One region of the Dyella thiooxydans genome, then DNA from elsewhere that is predicted to be linked to it. Evidence: predicted binding sites of a transcription regulator. Region 1 holds the regulator's gene; the other holds the start of a gene.
What was found. Region 1 encodes sigma-54, which starts transcription at its own class of promoters, with help from an activator protein. Its sites were predicted from a motif close to TGGCACGNGCNTTGC; they were not measured.
Positions count from the first base shown of each region.

Region 2: the regulator sigma-54 is predicted to act here: its motif matches at 1,385-1,399, upstream of ATSB10_RS09855 (flagellar basal body-associated FliL family protein).

Region 1 covers NZ_CP014841.1:4,214,781-4,217,956, reverse strand. The annotation lists gene lptA (lipopolysaccharide transport periplasmic protein LptA) at 1-204, shown strand, start outside; gene lptB (LPS export ABC transporter ATP-binding protein) at 208-927, shown strand; gene ATSB10_RS18755 (RNA polymerase factor sigma-54) at 1,051-2,520, shown strand; gene hpf (ribosome hibernation-promoting factor, HPF/YfiA family) at 2,668-2,997, shown strand.
Region 2 covers NZ_CP014841.1:2,143,235-2,146,410, forward strand. The annotation lists gene fliM (flagellar motor switch protein FliM) at 1-801, opposite strand, end outside; gene ATSB10_RS09855 (flagellar basal body-associated FliL family protein) at 818-1,318, opposite strand; gene queA (tRNA preQ1(34) S-adenosylmethionine ribosyltransferase-isomerase QueA) at 1,531-2,574, opposite strand; gene ATSB10_RS09865 (MATE family efflux transporter) at 2,691-3,176, shown strand, end outside.

The DNA.
Region 1 (3,176 bases):
TCCGGCGACAAGCTGACCTACGACACGCAGACCAGCCAGATCACCGGCGAGTCGAACGGCCAGGGCCTGGTGCACGGCACCTTCCTGCCGAAGCCGCACCCGCCCAAACCGGCTGCCGCGCCCGCTGCCACGGCACCCGCCGCGCCCGCTCCGGGCACCTCCGCCCCCATGCCGGCGGCGGCCGCCAGCAGCAAGCAGCCCTGACCGATGCTGTCCGCAGAAGGCCTACAGAAGCGATTCCGCGCGCGCCAGGTGGTGCGCGATTTCGGGTTCTCCATCCGCCAGGGCGAGGTGGTGGGCCTGCTCGGCCCCAACGGTGCCGGCAAGACCACCTGCTTCTACATGGTGGTCGGCCTGATCGAGGCCGACGGTGGCTCGATCAAGCTCGACGGCAAGGACATCACCGGCCTGCCGATGCACTCGCGTGCCCGGCTGGGCATCGGCTACCTGCCGCAGGAACCCTCCGTGTTCCGGCGCCTGAGCGTGGCCGACAACATCATGGCGGTGCTGGAGCTGCGCGAGGGACTGACCGCGCGCGAACGCGCTGCCCAACAGGAAGGCCTGCTGGAAGAGCTCAAGATCAGCCACATCGCCGACCAGAAGGGCATCAGCCTGTCCGGCGGCGAGCGGCGCCGGGTGGAAATCGCCCGGGCATTGGCCGCGGAGCCCCGCTACATGCTGCTGGACGAACCCTTCGCCGGCGTCGATCCGATCTCGGTGGGCGAGATCCAGCGCATCGTGCGCCACCTGAAGGAGCGCGGTATCGGCGTGCTGATCACCGACCACAACGTGCGCGAGACGCTCGGCATCTGCGACCGGGCCTACATCCTGAACGAGGGTGAGGTCATGTCTCGCGGCACGCCGGCGCATATCCTCGCCGACGAAAAGGTGCGGGACGTCTACCTGGGTCGCGAATTCCGGCTTTGACCGCCGGCCGGGTCGCAGGGAATTGACCTGGGACAGATCGGGGCGCCCCGGCGGCACCTCAAGGCTGTTCGACTCCCCGGGGTGGGGTTAGGATGAAAGCCAGTTCCAAGGCCCCCGGTCGGTATGAAACCCGGACTCCAGTTCCGACTCCATCAGCAGCTGACCCTGACGCCGCAACTGCAGCAGGCGATCCGGTTGCTGCAGCTCTCGCAGCTGGAGCTGGAAGCCGAGCTGCGTCAGATCGCCGAGGGCAACCCGCTGCTGGAATTCGAGGAAGAGTCGACGGAGGAATCCATCGAGTCGGCCGACGAGGACGTTTTCCGCACCGACACCGGGCTGGGCTCCACCAGCGCAAGCAGCGCCTCCAGCGAGGAACACGACTCCGGCGAACCGCCCGACTGGGCCGATGGCGATGGCGCCGGGGAGTCGCCGATGGACTTCTCCTCCGTCGGTTCGGCCAGTGGCAGCGGCAACCGGGACGAGGATTTCGAACCACAGAACGCCGCCGCCGAAACGATGCAGGAACACCTGCTCTGGCAGCTCAACCTGTCCGGGTTCACCCCGCGCGAGCGCGCCATCGCCACGGTCATCATCGACGCGCTGAATCCGGACGGATACGTCGCGGAAACACCCGAAGCCCTTCTGGCCGCCCTTCCCGCCGATCTGCAGGCTACCGCCGAGGAAGTCGAGGCCGTGCGGCGCCGGGTGCAGGATTTCGACCCGGTCGGCGTGGCCAGCCGCGACCTGCGCGACTGTCTCAGGGTGCAGCTGGAGCAGTTCGACGATGGCACCGCGCAGCGCGAACTCGCGCTGCGCATCGTCGACTCGGAGCTCGAGCTGCTTGCCCGCAACGACATCGGTCGACTCGCCCGCAAGCTGCGCGCCGGCGAGGACGAAGTCGCCGCCGCCGCCGCACTGATCCGCAGCCTGGATCCTCGCCCGGGCGCGGCACTGGACACCACGCCGGTCGAGTACGTCGCTCCCGACGTCTACACCTTCAAGGAAGGCGCCCGCTGGAGGGTGAGCCTCAATCCGGAATGCCAGCCGCGGCTGGGCCTGAACCAGCATTACTGCAGCCTGATCGCCAAGGCGCGCGGCGAGGATGCGAGCTGGATGCGCGGCCAGCTGCAGGAAGCGCGGTGGCTGATCAAGAGCCTCGAGTCGCGGGCCGAGACGCTGCTCAAGGTCACCGAGGCGATCGTGCGCAGGCAGAGCGCCTTCCTCGACTACGGCCCGGAGGCCATGCACCCGCTGGTGCTGCGCGAAGTGGCCGAGGAGGTGGGCATGCACGAATCGACCATCTCGCGCGTGACCACGCGCAAGTACATCCACACGCCACGCGGTACCTTCGAGCTCAAGCACTTCTTCTCCAGTGGAGTCTCCACCGAGGACGGCGGCAGCGCATCGTCCACCGCCATCCAGGCGATGCTGCGCAAGCTGGTCGAATCGGAGGATCCCCGCAAACCCCTTTCCGACCAGGCGCTCGCCGAGGAACTGCACCGCAAGGGCATCCAGGTGGCGCGCCGCACGGTTGCCAAATACCGGGAGGCCATGCGCATACCCAGCTCCAGCGAACGTCAGCGCGCCGGCTGAATCCTCGCCGCGCGCTGCGCGGAACCTCGAGGACCTCAAGGCGTCTGAACCACTGGACGATAACGAGATGACTGTGGATGCACCCCGGATGACCGGGCGCCGCATCGATCCACGCCGCGCAAGCGGCCGTACCAAAGGAGGCGCAACATGCAATTCCAACTCAGCGGTCAGCACGTCGAAATCACCGAGGCCATGCGCGCGCATGTCACCGGCCAGCTGGACCGCCTCAATCGCCTCGACGACCGATTGACGAGCATTTCCGTGGTGCTCTCGCTGGACAAGCTGCAGCAGAAGGCCGAAGGCACGCTGCACACCTCTTCCGGCGCCCTGCTCCACGCCGAGGCCTTTGAGCAGGACATGTACGTCTCCATCGACAAGATGTTCGACAAGCTGGTGACCCAGCTGCGCAAGCACCGCGACAAGGTCTGCGACAAACACAAGGCCGAGGCCCGCCGCGACGACCGCATGGTCGGCTGACCCGCGGCACCGCAGTCCCGACCAGGCCCGCCCTGCCAGGGCGGGCCTTTTTGCTGCGTGGCATCCGGTCCGCCTGCGCTGGCGGCCAAGCTGGCACAATAGGCCGCGCACCTGGCCGGCCACCTGAGGCCTTCCTGCCGGGGCAGAGGATCCGACGACGTGGACCGGCTCACCGCCCG
Region 2 (3,176 bases), 2.1 Mb from region 1:
GGTCTCCAGCAGCAGCGAGGTGATCTCGACCTCGGCATCGAGGATTTCCTCGTGCAGGGTCTCGCTCCAGCGGTCGTCGCGGTCGACGCGGTCGCTCTGCACGCCGGCGTCGAGCAGGGTGCGGATCGGCTCGACCATGGCGTACGGCAGGGTCAGGTGGATCTCGCCGCCGCCGCCGTCCAGCTCCACGTGGAAGCGCGACACCACCACCGTCTCGGTCGGGCTGACGATGTTGGCGAACTGCGGGTTGATTTCCGAATTGAGGTATTCGAACTCCAGCGGCAGCACCGGTGCCCAGGCCTCGACCATGGCGGCGAACAGCTCGACCAGCATGATCTGGATCACCCGGTTCTCGGTGGCGGTGAAGTCGCGACCCTCGATGCGCGCATGGAAGCGTCCGTCGCCACCGAAGAAGTTGTCGATCACGGTGAACACCAGCCGCGGCTCCATCACCACCAGCGCGGTGCCGCGCAGCGGCTTGATCCGCACCAGGTTGAGGTTGCTGGGCACGGCCAGGCCGTGCACGTACTCGGCGAACTTGACCATCTTCACGCCCAGCACCGAGACCTCGGCGGTCTTGCGCAGCACGTTGAACACGCCGGTGCGGAAGTAGCGCGCGAAACGGTCGTTGACCATCTCCAGCGTCGGCAGGCGGCCGCGCACGATGCGGTCCTGCTGGGTGAAGTCGTACTGGATGACGGCATCGCGCGGCATCGGCTCGTCGGTCTCGGTCTCGACCGCGCCGCCCTCCACGCCGTTGAGGAGGGCATCGATCTCGTCCTGGGAAAGCAGGTCGCTCATCGCCGGTCTCCGTCGATCACTGCATCACGAAACTGGTGAAGTACAGGGCATCGATGCCCGGCTTGCCGGTGCGCTCCTGCACGATCTTCTGCACCGCGGCCAGCGCCTGCGCCTGCAGCTTTTCCTTGCCGGCCGCATCGATCAGGCTGGTGTAGCTCTGGCCGCTGAACAGCAGCAGCAGCTGGTTGCGGATCACCGGCTGGGCCTCCTTGGCAGCGTCCAGCGCCGACTGCTCGTGGCTCATCAGGGTCACGCCCACCTGCAGGTAGCGCGCGGACTGGTCGTCGCGGAAATTGACCACGAAGGCCGGATCCAGCGGCAGGAACAGCTCGGGCTTCTTCTTTTCGGCGGCCTGCTCGGCGGCCTTGTCCGCCGGCGCGTGCTTGGGCCCGAAGGCGGCGTACAGACCGGCACCCGCACCACCGAGCACCAGCAGGGCGACGATGATGAGAATGATCAGCCGGCCGCGCTTCGGCTTGGGCGGAGCGCTGGCGGATTCGGGTGCGTCGTTGTCCATGTAACCCTCGGATGGATGCGGATGTAACGGGTCCCGCGCCGGGCGGGACATTCCGAGGGGAAATTAGCAAACGGCGTGCCATGCGCGAGGAACCGCACGGGAATGCGCCATGGCGGCGGTCGCGGCAGTTTCTTGACGCCCGCCGGAAAGCCCGCGCGTCGACTTCGCGACGGTATCGCGCCGGACCCGGCAGGCCCGGCGTCAGCGTTCCGTCAGCGCAGCGCTTCGGGCACCGGCGGCAGGATCAGCATCGCGTCGCCGTAGGAGAAGAAGCGGTAGCGCCCGGCCACCGCATGGCGGTAGGCCGCCAGCATGAACTCGCGCCCGGCCAGCGCCGACACCAGCATCAGCAGGGTCGACTGCGGCAGGTGGAAATTGGTGATCAACCCGTCGATGCTGGAAAAGCGGTAGCCGGGGAAGATGAAGATCTGCGTCTCGCCGGCGAACGGGTGCAGCTCGCCGTCCACGCTGGCGCTTTCCAGCGCCCGGACCACGGTGGTGCCGACCGCGATCACCCGTCCGCCGGCCGCCCGCGTGCGGCGCACCTGTTCCACCAGGTGGGCGCCGACGTTGAGCCACTCGCGGTGCATGTGGTGGTCCTTGATGTCGTCGGCCCGCACCGGCTGAAACGTGCCGGCGCCCACGTGCAGCGTCACGTAGCCGGACTGCACGCCCTTCTCGCGCAGGCGCGCCAGCATCTCCTCGTCGAAGTGCAGGCCGGCCGTGGGCGCGGCCACGGCCCCCGGCTCACGGGCATAGACGGTCTGGTAGCGCTCCAGGTCGCTGGCCTCGGCACTGCGCTCGATGTACGGCGGCAGCGGCATCTCGCCGAGCTTGTGCAGCAGCTTCTCCAGCGGCTCGTGCGACTCGAAGCGCAGGCGGAAGAACGCATCTTCGCGGCCCAGCACCACCGCGTGGCTGCCGTCGCCCAGCTCGATCCGCCCGCCTTCCTTCGGCTTCTTGCTCACGCCCAGCTGCACCACCGCCTCGTGCGCACCGGTGACGCGCTCGATCAGGATCTCCACCGCGCCGCCGGTGTCCTTGCGGCCGTACAGCCTCGCCGGCAGCACGCGGGTGTCGTTGAACACCAGCAGGTCGCCGGGACGCAGGAACTCCGGCAGCTCGCGGAACATCCGGTCGCTCATCGTGCCGGCGGCGGCATCCAGATGCAGCAGGCGGCTGGCCGAGCGCTCGGGCAGCGGCGCCTGGGCGATCAGCGCATTGGGCAGGTCGAAATCGAAATCGGACTTCTTCACGGGTTACGTCACCAACAACCCCGCCGGGCGCGGGAAAGCGGGGATTATCCCGCACCGCGCCGTACGGGGCACGCACGCGTGGAACAATGCCCGCTGCCCCCGCCATTGCATGCCGCATGTCCCGACTCTTCGCAGACTGGCGCGACCGCCCCACCCACCAACAGGTGTGGGCGCTGGCCGCGCCGATGATCGCCTCCAACCTCACCGTGCCGCTGGTGGCGCTGGTGGACAGCACCGTGGCCGGGCATCTCGCCCACGCCGGCCAGCTCGGCGCGGTGGCGGTGGGCAGCGCGGTGTATGGCTTGCCGATCTGGATCTTCGGCTTCCTGCGCATGGGCACGATCGGCTTCGCCGCGCAGGCCGGCGGCCGGCGCGACGGCGATGCGCTGCGCCGGCTGCTGGTGCAGGCGCTGGGGCTGGCGGTCGGCCTGGCCCTGCTCACGATCGGGCTCGCCCTGCCCCTGCTCGGCCCGCTGCTGCAGCTGATGAAGCCCTCGGCGACGCTGGATGCGCTGACCCGCAGCTACCTGCAGATCCGCCTGTTCGGCCTGCCCGCCGCGCTGATGAACGCGGCCCTGGCCGGCTGGTTCCTCGGCATGCAC